DNA from 3 places in the Kitasatospora sp. NPDC004669 genome. Region 3 is predicted to be linked to each of the others. Evidence: riboswitches for the same ligand, from Rfam matches in the RefSeq annotation. Region 3 holds a riboswitch; each other region holds the start of a gene.

Region 1 (5,100 bases), on a different contig from region 3:
GACCAGTCCGGCCACGTAGTCGTCGAGGTCGGCGGGGCGGGGGCCGGGGAAGGCCATCTTGCGCAGGTAGAAGCCCCAGACGGCCGGCCAGTGGACCATCGCGCCGCCCATCACGGACGCGACGCCCTGCATCAGGGCGCCGGCCCGGTACTCGACGAAGGCGTCGATCAGCGCGATCCCGGCGACCCGCTGGGGCGCGTCCCCGGCGAGCTTGACGACCGTCGCGCCGGTGTAGGACTGCCCGACCAGGACGGCCCGCTCGATGCCGAGGTGGTCGAGCAGGGCGAGGACGTCGGTGGCGACGGCGGCCGGGCTGTAGTCGTCCCAGGCGATCGAGGACTCGCCGAAGCCGCGCACGTCCATGGTGACGACCCGGCGCCCGGCCGCGGTGAGCAGCGGGTGCAGGTGCCGGTAGGCCCGGCGGCTGTCGAGCATTCCGGGGAGCAGGACGACGGGGGTGCCGTCGCCCTGCCGGGTGTCGTCGAAGGCGATCCGGCCGCCGGGGACGTCGAGGTACTGGGTGCTCGGGGTGATGGTGCCGTTCACGGTGGGCCTCCACGGGGTCGCTGCTGCCGATAGCCATAAAGCTATGGCTAATAGCCTTAGCTGTCAACCCTTCCGATCCCTCGATTCCCGGGGACTCAGGCCCCCTCGACCCTGAACGGATCGTGCTCGCTGAGCAGCTTCTCCAGTCGGGCCTGGTCGACCCGGGCGACGGTGTCCGACGATTCCTGCCGGTCCCGGACCACCTTGGCCAGCGTGAACGCGGAGGTGACGGTGTAGAGGAAGCCGATCCCGAGGAAGGCCCGGGTCCACCCGCCGACGGGCAGGTAGGCGATCCCGACGGCGAGGGCCGAACCGGAGATGGCGAAGGAGAGGACGGCCTGCATGTGGTACGCGGCCGTGGTGCGTGTCTGCATCGGTGCGCTCATGGCGCCAGGATGCGGCTGCGCGCCGTGGCCGCACATGAGTAGGAGTACTCAGATGGGCTGGGCGAATGGCGGGTGGTTCGCCGGCGTCCGACCACCTGCCCCCAGCCGTCCCGGGCGGATGGCTTGGAATCGGGGCGGCCTGGGATTAACGTTTGATAACGCAGCGCGGTCGTCAACGCCGTACCCAGACGGCACCGTGCGCCGTCGCCTAATCCCGCCGGCCGGCCTCCGGGCAGGTCAGGGAGCCGGGGAACCACGTTCCTTGGGGTGAATCGGCGGGGCTCCGGCCCGGCCGTAGGAGACCTTCCTGCTCCGAACCCGTCAGCTAACCCGGTAGGCGCGAAGGAAGGAAAGGAGCGCGCCTCCGTGGCGTCGACGCACACCCCGGCACACCCGGCCGGCCCCGCAGCCGGTACCCAGCTGCTCGACCACCCCGGCCCGGACGGCGCCGAGTCCGCCGATTCCTTCGCCCCGGAGGCCGAGGCCAACCGCCACCGGATGCCGCGTCAGACCCGTGGGGCCTCCCCGTTGCTCGGCGTCACCGCCGTTGCCGCCACCCTGGGCGCCACCGGCTTCGCCTCCGCGACCCCGGCCGCCGCGCCCGCCATCGAGGCCCCGGACGAGGCTCCGGTCGCCCTGACCGCCGACCCCGGCCTCGCGCTCGCCGCCCGCATCCAGCAGCAGGCCGACGGCCAGCGCACCGCCGCCGAGGAGGGCGCCCGCCTGCAGGCCGCGCAGGAGGCCGAGGCGAAGGCCGCCGTCAAGGAGGCCGAGGCCAAGCGCGCCGCCGACGAGGCCGAGCGCGCCAAGGCCGCCGCTCTCACCCTGCCGGTGAAGGACTACAACCTCTCCGCCCACTACGGCCAGAGCGCCCGCTACTGGGCCCACCTGCACACCGGCCTGGACTTCGCGGCCGACACCGGCACCCCGGTCTACGCGGTCGGCCAGGGCACCGTCACCTCGGCGGGCTGGTCCGGGGCGTACGGCTACCGGATCGTCGAGACCCTGCCCGACGGCACCGAGATCTGGTACTGCCACCTCTCCTCGATCATCAAGGGCGCCGGCCAGGTCGGCGCCGGCCAGCAGATCGGCAAGGTCGGCGCGACCGGCAACGTCACCGGTCCGCACCTGCACCTGGAGGTGCGCCCCGGCGGCGGCGCCCCGGTCGACCCGGAGACCTGGCTCCAGCAGCGCGGCCTCAACCCCTGACGGGAACCCCCGAGAAGAACCCCTGACGCAACGCCCGAGGGCCCCGGACATCCGGGGCCCTCGGGCGTTCACCGCGCCGGCTTCACTCCGCGGGCAACTGCGCCAGGTACGCGTCGATCTCCTCCTGCCCCGGCTCCGGCGCCAGCTCCGGGAACTCCTCCACCAGCAGCCGCGCCAGCCCGGGCACCGTCCACTCGCCGAACAGGTCGAGCGTGACCTCGGCCGCCGCCGCCTCGAACTCCCCGAAGTCCCCGGCCAGTTCGTCCGGCATCGGCCGCCCCAGCGCGTTCAGCTCGGCCAGGTTGCGGTAGCTGCGCCGCATCAGGCCCTGCTCCAGCAGCAGCCGAGCGCCGTCGGTGGCCATGCCGACCGACAGCAACCGGCCCGGCCCCCAGCCCTGTTCGTCCGGTTCGTCCAGCCAGCCGGCCGGTACCAGCGCCTCGTACGCGGCCAGCCGCTCCTCCTCGCCGAGTTCGGCGAAGCCGGCCAGCCAGTCCCGGACCGCCGCCCGGTCCGCAGTGTCCACCCCGTGCGCGTGCAGCAGTACGGCGTACAGCCGGGGCCAGGTGAGCAGGTCGGCGCGACGCAGCAGTCCGGCCGCGACCTCGCCCTGCCATTCGGCCTCGGCGTGCAGCCGCTCCTGGCGCTTGGCGTTGAGCCGCTTCGTCGCCCGCTGGTGGTCGATCAGCAGCCGTACGGCGTCGCCGTACGCGAGCGGGTCCTCGTCCGGCGCGGGTTGGACGTAGAGGTGGAGCCGCTCGTACAGCAGGTGCTCCACCGCGTTGGAGGTCAGTTCGGGCCAACCGTCGTGCATCCTGCTGTCGCCCAGTTCCAGCAGCGCCAGCACCGTGTGCAGCGGCGCCTCGGCCACCGGCGCGCGGTCCTGCTCGGCCGCCCAGGCGAGCAGGTCGGCGGCCCGGGTGCGCGGGGCGAGCCGCAGGTCTTCGTCGTTCATATTCCGAACGGTAGCCCGCCGGGCGCGGGTAGGGTCGGCAGCCATGGTCCCCGTACGACTCACCGGCCCCCGGCTCGCCATCCGCGAGTACCACCACACCCCGGAGGACGTGGACGCGCTGTACGCGCTGTTCGGCGACCCGGAGGTGACCCGCCACCTGCCCTTCGAGCCGCGGGACCGCGAGACCTGCGCCGACCAGATCGAGCTCTACCTGGAGGAGGCGATGGCCGAGGAGCGGGACACCTACCGGCTCGCCGTCTGCCGGCGGGAGGACGCCGAGGATCCGGCGGACGCGGTGCCGATCGCCCACGCCGGCCTCACCCTCGGCACCTACCGCTCCGCCCACCTCGGCTACGTGCTGGGCCGCGAGGTGTGGGGCCGCGGCTACGCGGGCGAGATCGCCGGGCTGCTGTGCGAGCTCGCCTTCGGCCCGCTCGGGCTGCACCGGCTGGCCGCCCGGGTCGACGTGGACAACCCGGCCTCGGCCAAGGTGCTCACCAAGCTCGGCTTCCAGTTGGAGGGGCGGGTGCGGCACGACCTGTACAAGGGCGGCGTCTGGTCGGACTCGTACCTGTACTCGCTGCTGGTCGACGAGTGGCCCGGCCCTTCGGCGCCGTCCTGACCCCGGAAGCGGACCGGAGCGGGGGTTAACCCCACCCCCGATCCGCCGGTCCCCCGGATGCCGCCCGAGCTGCGGTTCGACCAGACTGAAGGACGTCAGCGAGCACGAACGACCGCGAGATAGAGGGGCCGGGGGCCGGGAGATGAGCAGCAGCCGAAGCATGCTGGACCAGGAGTGGGACGTTCTGGGCGGTTACGGCGACGACGGCCCGAGCCCCGCCCGGGCCCGCCGGACGGAGCAGCCGCCGTCCTTCTGGCGGGCGCCGTTCTCCGCGTACTACTACCGGGAGATCGGCTACGCGCTCACCGGGCTGCCGGTGGCGATCGCCGGCTTCACCGTCGGGATCACCATGTTCTGCCTCGGTCTCGGCACCTTCATCACGGTCCTCGGCCTGCCGGTGCTGGCGGGTCTGACCAGCGTCGCCCGCGGCTTCGGCCGGCTGGAGCGGGCGCGGGTGCGCGGCCTGCTCGGCGTGGACGTGCCCGGCCCGGCGTCGGTGCGCCGGGTCCGGTCGGGCAGCTGGGGCGCGATCACCGCGCGGCTGGCGGACGTGGCGGGCTGGAAGGCCGTGCTCTACCAGCTGGTGATGTTCCCCTGGGCGGTGTTCAGCTTCGCCATGACGCTGGTGTTCCTGCTGCTCGGCTGGACGATGGCGCTCTACCCGCTCTACCACTGGGTCTTCCCGACCTTCACCGACTGGCGCGGCTACCGGCTGTTCGACTTCACCGACAGCGACCACGTCCGGCACGTCTACTACGTCGAGAACGCCTGGCAGATCGCCGCGTTCTCCGCGGTCGGAATGCTGCTGGTCTTCCTCACCGCGCAGCTGGTCCGCGGCGTGACCAACGTCAACCGGGCCGCCGCCCTGGGCCTGCTCGGCCGCTGAAACCGCTCACCGTCCAGGCCCCGTCCAGGCACTGCCCCGGCCCCGCCCGCGCTCCGGATGCGGACGGGGCCGGCCCGTGTTCGGATGGCCGGGTGGCCGCCGCACGCACCCCCGCGCCCTACCCCGACGTCCTGGTCACCTCCCGTCCGCTGGACGAGTACTGCGCGCTCTTCGGCCTCACCCGGGCTCAGCTCGCCGCCCTGCCCGGGCCGCTGCTGGACTGCCCCGGCGGTGCGGCGGGCCTGGCCGCCGAGGCGCGCGAGCTGGGCTGCCGGGTGATCGCCGCCGACCCGGCGTACGCGCTGCCGCTGCCCGAGGTCGCGGCCCACGCCCTGGCCGCCCGGGACTCGATGGTCGTCGCGATGGCCGCCCGCCCGCGGCTGTACCCCGCGCTCGGCCGTTGCCGGTCGGAGAGCTACCTGCGCAGCTGGGACCGCGCCCGCCGGCTGTTCACCGCCGATTCGGCCGCCCACCCGCAACGGTACGTGGCCGCCGC
Region 2 (5,100 bases), on a different contig from region 3:
TCTGCCCCGCACATGGAAGTACCCGACCACCGCGAAGGAGCAGAGCGTCTGCACGACGAGGATCGCCATCGTCCCCAACAGCGCCAGCAGCGTGTACAGATGAACGTACGGATCCATCCCCGCCGCCAGGAACGCCAGCACCAGCCCGGCCGCGATCACCGACTGCACCACCGAGGCGACGTACGGCGAGCCGTGCCGCGGGTGGGTGCGGCCGAGCGCCGGGTGCAGGAAGCCCTCCCGCCCGATCGCGTACAAGTACCGTGCCGCGCGCTGGTGGAAGGCCATCGCGCAGGCGAACGAGCCGGTGACGACCAGCCATTGGAACACCGTCACCGCCCAGGCCCCCAGGTGCGCGCCCAGCGGGTCGAAGAACAGGCTGTTCCCGTCCTTGCCCGGCACCGAGCCGCTCGCCACCGCGATCGCGTGCTCGACTCCGTTGCCGGACAGGATCATCCAGGACACGAACACGTAGAAGAGCCCGATCCCGACCACCGACACCAGGGTCGCCCGCGGCACCACCCGCTTGGGGTTGCGCGATTCCTCCCCGTACATCGCGGTCGACTCGAAGCCCACCCAGGACCAGAACGCGAAGAACAGTCCCAGCCCGGCCGCCGCCGCCGCACCCGAACTCCCGACCCCTTTCATCGCGTTCAGCGGGTTCACGGCCTCGCCCACGATCCCGTCCGGCCCGCCGCCGGAGGCCAGGACGGCCAGCGAGACCGCGCCCAGCACCCCGATCTCCAGCACCAGCGCCACCCCGAGCACCTTCGCCGTCAGATGCAGGTCGAACCAGGCCATCACCCCGATCGCCGCCACCCCGAACAGCGCGTACCAGCCCCAGCCGAGGTCCACGCCCAACCGTGAACGGACCAACCCGCGCAGCGAGTAGGCGAAGAAACCGATGATCGAGGCCTCGAAGACGATGTACGCCATGACCGCGAGCAGCCCGGAGGCCATCCCGGCGACCCTGCCCAGCCCGTGCGAGATGTACCCGTAGAACGCCCCGGCCGCCGTGATGTGCCGGGCCATCGCCACGTACCCGACCGAGAACACCGTGAGCACCACGGTCGCCACGATGTACGCGGCGGGCGCGCCGACCCCGTTGCCCTGCCCGACCACGATCGGCAGGTTCCCGGTCATCGCGGTGATCGGTGCGGCGGTGGCGATCGCCATGAACACCACGCCCGTCAGGCCAACCGAGCCCGCCTTCAGCCGGTCGACCCCGCCCGACCCGGCCCGCTCCCGACCGCCATCCGGCCTCCTCGTCCGCCCACACCCGTCCGCCCGGCCGGAGAAGGGCCGGGCGCTGACTGCCCGACAGCATCGCGCGACCGGGGACGCACCCGGAAGACGACGAATCTCGCCAAAGGCAGCAGGAGTTGACGCCCAGTTCGACCGCTCGAACACGCCCGGAGCCGGAAACGGCAGCGGCCGGCCCGGCTCCACGAGGAGTCCTCGCGAGGCCGGGCCGGCCTTGGGCGTGTCCCGCGCCCATGTCCACTGATGCGGCGATCACCCGGTCGAGCGGTCACCCGACATGACCATCCCGGGCGGTCGATTCGCCCCGCAACAGCGGTGGTTCCTGAAACCCGCGGTCAGCGCAGGGTCAGAGCGCGACGCCGTGCGCCCGCAGGTAGGCGACCGGGTTGATGTCCGAGCCGTACTCCGGACCGGTACGGATCTCGAAGTGCAGGTGCGGGCCGGTCACGTTGCCGGTCGCGCCGGAGAGGCCGAGCCGCTGGCCGACGGTGACGGTCTGACCGATCTTCACGCCGATCACCGACAGGTGCGCGTACTGGGCGTACTTGCCGTCGGCGAGCTTGACCTCGACCTCGTTGCCGTAGGCGCCGCCGTTGCCGGCCTTCACCACGACACCGTTGGCGACCGCGCGCACCGGGGTGCCGGTGGAGGCGACGAAGTCCTGGCCGGTGTGGTGGCCGGAAGCCCACATCGAGCCGGCCACGCCGTAGGCCTCGCCCAGCACCGGGTTGGCCAGCGGGGCGACGTAGCCGACGGTGGCGGCGACCGGGGCGGCGGTCACGGCCCGGGCCGGGGCGGCGGTCACGGCCCGGGCCGGGGCGGCGGTCTGCACCTGGGTCTGGAGCTGGGCGCCCGGCTTGGCGGCCTCGGTCTTGACCTGCAGCTGGGTGTCCGCGGCGGCGGAGGCACTCTGGGTGACCGGGGCGGCCGGCTTGGCCGGAGCTGCCGGCTCGGCGGCGGCGGCGTCCGCCGCGAGCGAGAGCTGCTGGCCCGGGAAGATCAGGTTCGGGTTGGCGCCGACCACCGAGCGGTTCTGCTCGTACAGCGCGTGCCAGCCGCCCTCGACCTGCTTGGCGTCGGCGATCCTGGACAGGGTGTCGCCGCCGACGACGCGGTAGCTCTCGAACACGGCGGCCGGGGCGGCCGACTCGGCCTCCGCGGCGGCGGTGTGCTGCGCGACCGAGGCGGCCGGCGCACCCGGGGCGGTGTAGGCCTGGGCGGCCATCGCGGTCACGAGCGGCAGGGCGAAGGAGACACCGGTCACGGCGATGCCGATGCCGAGGCGGGCGGAGCGGGGCAGGGCGATACGACGGGCCTGAGCAGGCATGGATTTCCTCTCCGACGCCTGCGAGGTGAGCTGTCGGGTTCGGGCTGGAGTTGCCCGGCCGCATGCGCGGCTTCACCCCGAGCCGGTCCTGGACGTTCGCGCTGAGAAGCGCGAACTCCCGTCCGGCGACTTACCTGTGGGTCCCCCGCTCCTGCCGTACAGAGCTCAGTTCGAACCATCGGGCAGCGGCAGGACTCGGCGTTCCACCCGGTGGATCCACCCGGGCTGGCCGGGCGGTCGCTGAACTAAAACCCATCCGTTCGGGTGAAGCAATGTCGATCTCTTGAACCGGCGATATTCCCCCGGAGGGTGGTGACCCTCCGCATGACCCATCCCACGGTGCGTGCACAATCCATTCACCGGGCGCCACTGATCCACGACCCTGCGCCGATCTCCACACTCCAGCGTGACCGTGCGCTCACGCACCGCTCGCCGCGGACACGCCACGCGGTGACCCTTGTCACGTACGCCCCGCCGGGCGCAGGATCGGGCCGTGGCCACCTCAACAGCCGGCACCTTGCGCCTGGGCACCGCGCAGGGTCGCTGGGTACTCCTGGCAACCGTGCTCGGCTCCAGCATGGCGATGCTCGACGGCACCGTGGTGAACGTCGCCCTGCCCCGGATCGGCGCCGACCTCGGCGCCTCCCTGGCGTCCCTGCAATGGACGCTGAACGCCTATCTGCTCACCCTGGCGGGCCTGATCCTGCTCGGCGGCGCGCTCGGCGACCGGTACGGAAGGCGCCGGGTCTTCCTGATCGGCGTGGTCTGGTTCGCCGCCGCCTCCGCGGCCTGCGCCGCCGCCCCGAACATCGAAGTGCTGATCGTGGCCCGCGCCGTCCAGGGCATCGGCGGGGCACTGCTCACCCCCGGCTCGCTCGCCATGCTCCAGGCCGTCTTCCGTCCTGACGACCGCTCGGCGGCGGTGGGCCTGTGGTCCGGCCTCGGCGGGGTGTCCGCGGCCGTCGGCCCGTTCCTCGGCGGCTGGCTGGTGGACGGCCCCGGCTGGCGCTGGATCTTCCTGCTGAACCTGCCGCTGGCCGCCGCCGTGGTCGCCGTCACCTCCCGGTACGTCCCGGAGAGCCGCGACGAGTCCGCCTCCGGCCGCTTCGACGTGCCTGGCGCGTTGCTCGCCGCGCTCACCCTCGGCGCGATCACCTACGCGCTCACCGCCGCCGGGGAGGGTCTGTCCCCCGCCGTCTGGCTCACCGGCGCGATCGGCCTGCTGCTCGGCGCCGCCTTCGTCGCCGTCGAGCGCCGCACACCCGAACCGATGCTGCCGCTCGGGCTGTTCTCCTCCCGGCTGTTCACCGCCGTGAACCTGGTCACCCTCTGCGTCTACGCGGCCTTCAGCGGGGTGTTCTTCCTGCTGGTGGTGCAGCTGCAGATCGTCTCCGGCTTCTCCCCGCTGGCCTCGGGCTTCGCCCTGGTGCCGATCACGGTGCTGATGCTGACGCTGTCGGCGCGCGCCGGGCGCCTCGGCAAGCGGATCGGCCCGCGCATCCCGCTCACGGTCGGCCCGCTGCTGTGCGCCACCGGGGTGCTGCTGATGCTGCGCATCGGCCCCGGCTCCTCCTACGGGGCGGACGTGCTGCCCGCCGTCGCCGTGATGGGCAGCGGGATGACCCTGCTGGTCGCGCCACTGACCGCGACGGTGCTGGCCGCCGTCGAGGTGCGGCACGCGGGCATCGCCAGCGGCGTCAACAACGCCGCCGCCCGCGCGGCCGGCCTGCTCGCGGTGGCCGCCCTCCCGGCGCTGGCCGGGCTGAGCGGCGACGCCTACCGGGTGCCGTCCTCGGTGGACTCCGCCTTCCACACCGCGATGCTGATCTGCGCGGGTCTGCTGGCCGCCGGCGGGCTGATCGCCTTCGCCACCGTCCGGGGCAATGTGCTCGCCGCCGAGGAGCACCCGGTGGCCGAGCCGAACTGCGACTGGCCCTGCGCCACCACGACCCCGCCGCTCGACCCCGGACACGCCCGGACGCACGAGGGTCCCGCCACCGGAACGGCGGCGGGACCCTCGCAGAGCTGACGGATCGTCAGGGAATGCCGCTCTCCTAGAGGATGTCGGCCGGCGCGTACTTGGCCGCCTCCGGGTAGGCCGCCGCGACGGCCTCCACCTGGCGGACCACCTCGGCGACCTGCGCCCCGGCCGCACCGGTGAACGACAGCCTGTCGGCCAGCAGCACATCCAGCGCGGCCCGGTCCAGCGGGATCCGCTCGTCGGCGGCAAGCCGGTCCAGCAGCTCGTTCTCGCGGGCGCCCGCGCGCATCGCCAGCGCGGAGGCGACGGCGTGCTCCTTGATGACCTCGTGCCCGGTCTCCCGGCCGACGCCCGCGCGCACCGCACCCATCAGCACCTTGGTGGTGGCCAGGAACGGCAGGTAGCGGTCCAGCTCGGCCTCGATCACGGCCGGGAAGGCGCCGAACTCGTCCAGGACGGTCAGGAAGGTCTCCAGCAGGCCGTCGAAGGCGAAGAAGGCGTCCGGCAGCGCGACCCGGCGCACCACCGAGCA
Region 3 (5,100 bases):
CACCGATTGGGACGCGGCCGCGCTGCGCGAGGTGATCGACCTGTCGCTCGACTCGATGCGCCCGGTCGACGCCCCCACCACCTGGGTGCTGTCCAACCACGACGTCACCCGGCACGCCACCCGCTTCGCCAACGAGCCCGGCCTCGGCACCCAGATCCGCACCCCCGGTGACCGTTCGCTGGGTCTGCGCAGGGCCCGCGCCGCCACCCTGCTGATGCTCGCGCTGCCCGGCTCCGCGTACGTCTACCAGGGCGAGGAGCTCGGCCTGCCGGACGTCACGGACCTGCCGGACGAGGTCCGCCAGGACCCGTCCTTCTTCCGTCAGGCCGGTCAGGACGGCTACCGCGACGGCTGCCGCGTCCCGATCCCGTGGTCCGGCGCCGAGGCCCCGTACGGCTTCGGACCGGTGGCGGGCGGGCCGTCCTGGCTGCCGCAGCCGGCCGAGTGGGCCGCACTGAGCGTCGAGGCGCAGACCGGTGACCCGACGTCCACCCTGGAGCTCTACCGCAGCGCGCTGGCCGTCCGCCGGTCGCAGCCCGACCTGGGCGCGGGGACGGACGTCGAGTGGCTGGAGGCGCCCGAGGGCACCCTGGCCTTCCGGCGCGGGTCCTTCGTCTGTACCGTGAACACCACTGGCGAGCCGGTGCGGATAGCGGCGCCCGGTCGACTGCTGCTCGGCTCGACCGAACTCGTGGTGGACGGCGGCGAGACGGTGCTCGCTCCGGACAGCACCGGCTGGTGGGCGGTCTGACATGGGTGCAATAGGCTCTGGGCCCGTGACTACGGCGCGACTCTCAGACATCGCGGCGCAGGCGGGGGTCAGCGAAGCCACCGTCTCCCGCGTACTCAACGGCAAGGCGAACGTCTCCGCCGCGACCCGGCAGACCGTGCTGGCCGCGCTGGACGTGCTCGGCTACGAGCGGCCGACCCGGCTGCGCCAGCGAAGCGCCGGGCTGATCGGGCTGATCACGCCGGAGCTGAGCAACCCGATCTTCCCCGCGCTGGCGCAGGTGATCGAGCAGGTGCTCAGCCGGCACGGCTACACGCCGGTGCTGTGCACCCAGACGCCGGGTGGGTCCACCGAGGACGAACTGGTGGAGATGCTGGTCGACCGGGGCGTGGCGGGCATCGTCTTCGTCTCCGGGCTGCATGCCGACTCCACCGCCGACCATGACCGGTACGCCCGGCTGGCCGGGCGCGGGGTGCCGTTCGTGCTGATCAACGGGTACAGCGAGCGGATCGACGCGCCGTTCATCTCGCCGGACGACCGGGCCGCGATGTGGATGGCCGTCCAGCACCTGGCCGAACTCGGGCACGAGCGGATCGGGCTGGCGGTCGGGCAACGGCGGTACGTGCCGGTGCTGCGCAAGATCGAGGGCTTCACCGCCGCGATGCGCGAGGTGCTCGGGCGCAGCCGGGAGGAGGCCGAGGAACTCGTCCACCACACGCTGTTCAGCGTGGAGGGCGGGCACGCGGCGGCCGGCGCGCTGCTCGACAAGGGCTGCACGGCGATCGTCTGCGGGAGCGACATGATGGCGCTCGGGGCGATCCGGGCGGTGCGGCAGCGCGGGCTGTCGGTGCCGCAGGACGTCTCGGTGGTCGGCTTCGACGACTCGCCGCTGATCGCCTTCACCGAACCGCCGTTGACCACGATCCGCCAGCCGGTCGAGGCGATGGCCACGGCTGCGGTGGACGCGCTGCTGGAGGAGGTCAGCGGGAACGCCGCCCAGCGCGGGGAGTTCATGTTCCAGCCGGAGCTGGTGATGCGCGGGTCCACCGGGGCCTGCGCGCGCTGAGCACCGGTACCGGACGGTCAATTGAAGGGCCCCGGAGGGCAGTTGCTCTCCGGGGCCCTTCGGCGTCCGCCCGCTCGCTTCGGCCGGTCAGCCTTCCTGGGCGGCCGGGCGGTCGGCGGTGAGTCGGTGGCCGTCGGCCGCGTCGCCGGTCCGGGTCTCGGTGCGGCGGCCGCGGGCCAGGTAGTCGCGCACGACCAGTTCGACGGCGTCCTGCGGGTTCTTGGTGCCGGAGAGCAGCATCGCGTCGATCGCGAGGTTCGCATCGAGTGTGATGGTGACCTGGGCCATGGTGACTCCTCCTCGGGTGCAGAGCAGCAGCATGCCCGTCGGGGCGGGCTTTCACCATGCGAATACGCGAACCCCCGGGGAGGAGTGACCGGACTCTCCCCGGGGGTGGCGGGTGACGGCGGAGGGATGACGGATGTCGGAATCCGTCATCCGCCGTCTGTCATCCGTCCGCCGTCATCCGCTACACGTCAGCTGCCGGCCGGCGGCTGCCGGTTCGCCGTTGCTCAGACCCGGCCGGCGAAGTCCGGGGCCCAGTTGGCGATGGTCTGCTCGCGGACGCCCGCGCTCGGGTTGGCCGCCTCGACGTACTTGCCGCCGCCGATGTAGATCGCGACGTGGTAGACGCCGGAGTCCTGACCGTTGTTCGACCAGAAGAGCAGGTCGCCCGGCTTCAGGCTGTCCAGCGAGACGTGGGTGCTGGCGGCGGCCTGGTCGGCGGCGATGCGCGGGATGTTGACGCCCGCGGCGCGCAGCGCGGCCTGGGTCAGGCCGGAGCAGTCCCAGCCGCCGTTGCCGGTGCCGCCGTAGACGTAGGCCTGGCCGACCTTGGACTCGGCGAAGGACACCGCGGCGGCCATGCTGCCGGTGGCGGCCTGGGCCGGGGCCTGAGTGGCCGGCTTCGCGGCCTGGGTCGGGGCCTGAGTGGCCGGCTTCGCGGCCGGGGCCTGAGTGGCCGGCTTCGCGGCCTGGGTCGGGGCCTGAGTGGCCGGCTTCGCGGCCTGGGTCTGGGCGGTCGGCTTGGCGTTCACGGCACCGCCGTTCGCGGCCTGGCCGGCCTTCTGGGAGCGGTTGAACCAGCTGAAGTCCGAGCCGGATCCGGTGGAGGAGGACTTGTCGGCCTGGGCCTGGTCGCCGTCACCGAAGGTCAGGCGCTGGCCGGGGTAGATGGTGTCCGGGCCCTCGGTCAGGGTGCTGCGGTTGAGGTCGTACAGCCGCTGCCAACCGCCCTGGACGTTGTGCTTGCCGGCGATCGAGGAAAGCCAGTCGCCCGCGACGACGGTGTAGTCGCCGCTCTGGGCCTGGGCCTGAGGCTTCTGCGCCCGGTCGCCGTTGGCGGAGTCGGTGGAGGACTGGGTCTGCTCCTGGGCGGGCGCGGCCGGCTTGGCGGGCTTCGCGGCCGGGGCCTGGCTCTGCGTGGGCTTGGCGGCGGGCTTGGCGGCCGTGGCGGCGGAGGTGCCGACGGCGGCCGGGGCACCGCCCTTGGTCAGACCGGCCTGGATCGAGCAGACGGGCCAGGCGCCGGGGCCCTGCGAGGCGAGGACCTTCTCGGCGACGGCGATCTGCTGGTCCTCGGTGGCGAGGTTGGCCTCCGGGGCGTACGCGGCACCGCCGAAGGCGGCCCAGGTGCTGGAGGTGAACTGCAGGCCGCCGTAGAAGCCGTTGCCGGTGTTGATGGCCCAGTTGCCGCTGCTCTCGCACTGGGCGACCTTCTCCCAGGTGGCGACGGAGGCGGCGTTGGCGGTGCCGGTGGTGAGGCAGGGGACGGTGAGGCCGACGCCCGCGACGCCGAGGGTGGCGATCACGCGACGGGTACGGCTGGGCAGGCGGGTGCCGTTGGTGGGCAGCATGAAGACGCGGTCCTCTCCCACGCCTGCGAGGTGAGCTGTCGGATTCGGGCCGGAGTTGCCCGGCCGCGCTGTGGGCGCGGCTTCACCCCTAGCCCTGGACCGTTCCGAGGAACTGCCCGGGGCGACTTACCTGTGGTTCCCCCGCTCCTGCCGTGGTGCGTTTTCGCGCTGCCAGGACATCCGACGGCAGGACTCGGCGTTGCGGATGAACTGGGTTCGTGTGGTCACGAACGGGGAGCACGTTAAGCAGACTTAAGTTCAAACTGCAAATATCTGTGATGCGCATCACGGTTTAGTGGAAATTGCCAAATCGGACACGAATCATGATCATAAATGATCATTTTCCGGCAATGTGGCTGTGGATTCCCGCAATTGTCTTCGCCTCAGGGGTGAGGTGACGGAGCGTGGAAGCGTGCGACAGCACGCCCGGCTCGGCGGGGGAGTGGTCGTGATTCGAGTGCCGGAATGCGCGCCCGGCATTCCCGCCCAAAAGGTGACATAACGGACATGTCGCACCATTGTTCTCCTAATTCCCGTAATTCCCGTACCGGGACAAGCGGCAGGCGCGGGGTGAGGGCGGGAGAAGCGGGCATGCCGAAGGGCCCGGAACGAAGCCGTTCCGGGCCCTTCGGCGCGCGCGAGTGCGCGACGGTCGTCACTGGCCGCCTGCTAGGCCTCCAGGGGCCCCTGGGTGGCCGCGTGGGCGCCGCGCGAGCCCTCCTCGGCCCCGGCGGCGGCCGCGGCCTCCGCCTCGGCCCGGGCCAGCTCCTCCGCCGACGGCGCCGGCAGCGCGGCCAGGTAGGTGGAGGCGATCAGCTGGCCGACGGTCGGGTAGGCGCCCAGCGGCGCCGCCGACGGGCAGCCGGTCTCCTCGGCGGCCGTGGCGAGCAGCTCCGAGTCGGCCTCGGGCCCGATCACCAGCGGGGCCAGCGCGGGGCGCTGGGCTCCGGTCTCCTTGAGGTGGTTGACGGCCGCGGCCACCGAGCCGGGCACGTCGAGCGCCGCGGCGACGACCGGGACGGCCAGTCGGGCGGCCAGCAGCACGCCGGTGATCCCGGCCGCGGCGGCCGCGTCCTCGCCGCCGACGGTGGTCAGGACCACGCCGTCCGCGGCAGTCGCGATGGCGAACAGCCGGGCCCGGTCGGCCCGGGCCAGCCCGGCCTCGGACAGTCGCACGTGCACGGCCTCGGCCAGCAGTGGGTGCGGGCCCAGCGTGTCGGTGACGGTCGCGCCGTGCTCGGCGGCGAGGGCGTGAAGTTCGGTCAGGAAGCCGTGCGGCCCCGGTACCAGCGGCACCACGACGGGCGTGGGCAGGCCGGCCTCGGCGGCCACGGCCAGCAGCTCGGCGACGGTGCGGTCGTCCCCGTCCCCATCCGCGCCCTCGGCGCCGTCCGCCGGGAGGTAGCCGACGGCGGCCTGGACGCCGGTGTGCTCGCTGCGGACGATCG

The links. Region 3 has a riboswitch for cyclic di-AMP ahead of ABZW30_RS40120 (transglycosylase family protein). Riboswitches for the same ligand answer to the same signal wherever they lie in the genome.
Region 1: it holds a riboswitch for cyclic di-AMP, as region 3 does, so the genes downstream of both, ABZW30_RS25970 (M23 family metallopeptidase) here and ABZW30_RS40120 (transglycosylase family protein) in region 3, are expected to answer to the same signal.
Region 2: it holds a riboswitch for cyclic di-AMP, as region 3 does, so the genes downstream of both, ABZW30_RS34595 (LysM peptidoglycan-binding domain-containing M23 family metallopeptidase) here and ABZW30_RS40120 (transglycosylase family protein) in region 3, are expected to answer to the same signal.

The regions. Positions count from the first base shown of each region.
Region 1 covers NZ_JBEXKB010000034.1:23,347-28,446, reverse strand. The annotation lists gene ABZW30_RS25980 (alpha/beta hydrolase) at 1-546, opposite strand, end outside; gene ABZW30_RS25975 (YiaA/YiaB family inner membrane protein) at 642-932, opposite strand; cyclic di-AMP (ydaO/yuaA leader) riboswitch at 1,128-1,286, shown strand; gene ABZW30_RS25970 (M23 family metallopeptidase) at 1,299-2,141, shown strand; gene ABZW30_RS25965 (hypothetical protein) at 2,224-3,096, opposite strand; gene ABZW30_RS25960 (GNAT family protein) at 3,140-3,718, shown strand; gene ABZW30_RS25955 (sensor domain-containing protein) at 3,861-4,604, shown strand; gene ABZW30_RS25950 (hypothetical protein) at 4,697-5,100, shown strand, end outside.
Region 2 covers NZ_JBEXKB010000056.1:36,520-41,619, reverse strand. The annotation lists partial or broken gene ABZW30_RS34600 (APC family permease) at 1-1,173, opposite strand, end outside; gene ABZW30_RS34595 (LysM peptidoglycan-binding domain-containing M23 family metallopeptidase) at 1,607-2,587, opposite strand; cyclic di-AMP (ydaO/yuaA leader) riboswitch at 2,590-2,768, opposite strand; gene ABZW30_RS34590 (MFS transporter) at 3,081-4,616, shown strand; gene purB (adenylosuccinate lyase) at 4,642-5,100, opposite strand, start outside.
Region 3 covers NZ_JBEXKB010000083.1:14,874-19,973, reverse strand. The annotation lists gene ABZW30_RS40135 (glycoside hydrolase family 13 protein) at 1-751, shown strand, start outside; gene ABZW30_RS40130 (LacI family DNA-binding transcriptional regulator) at 753-1,796, shown strand; gene ABZW30_RS40125 (hypothetical protein) at 1,884-2,084, opposite strand; gene ABZW30_RS40120 (transglycosylase family protein) at 2,309-3,673, opposite strand; cyclic di-AMP (ydaO/yuaA leader) riboswitch at 3,660-3,861, opposite strand; gene ABZW30_RS40115 (hypothetical protein) at 4,322-5,100, opposite strand, start outside.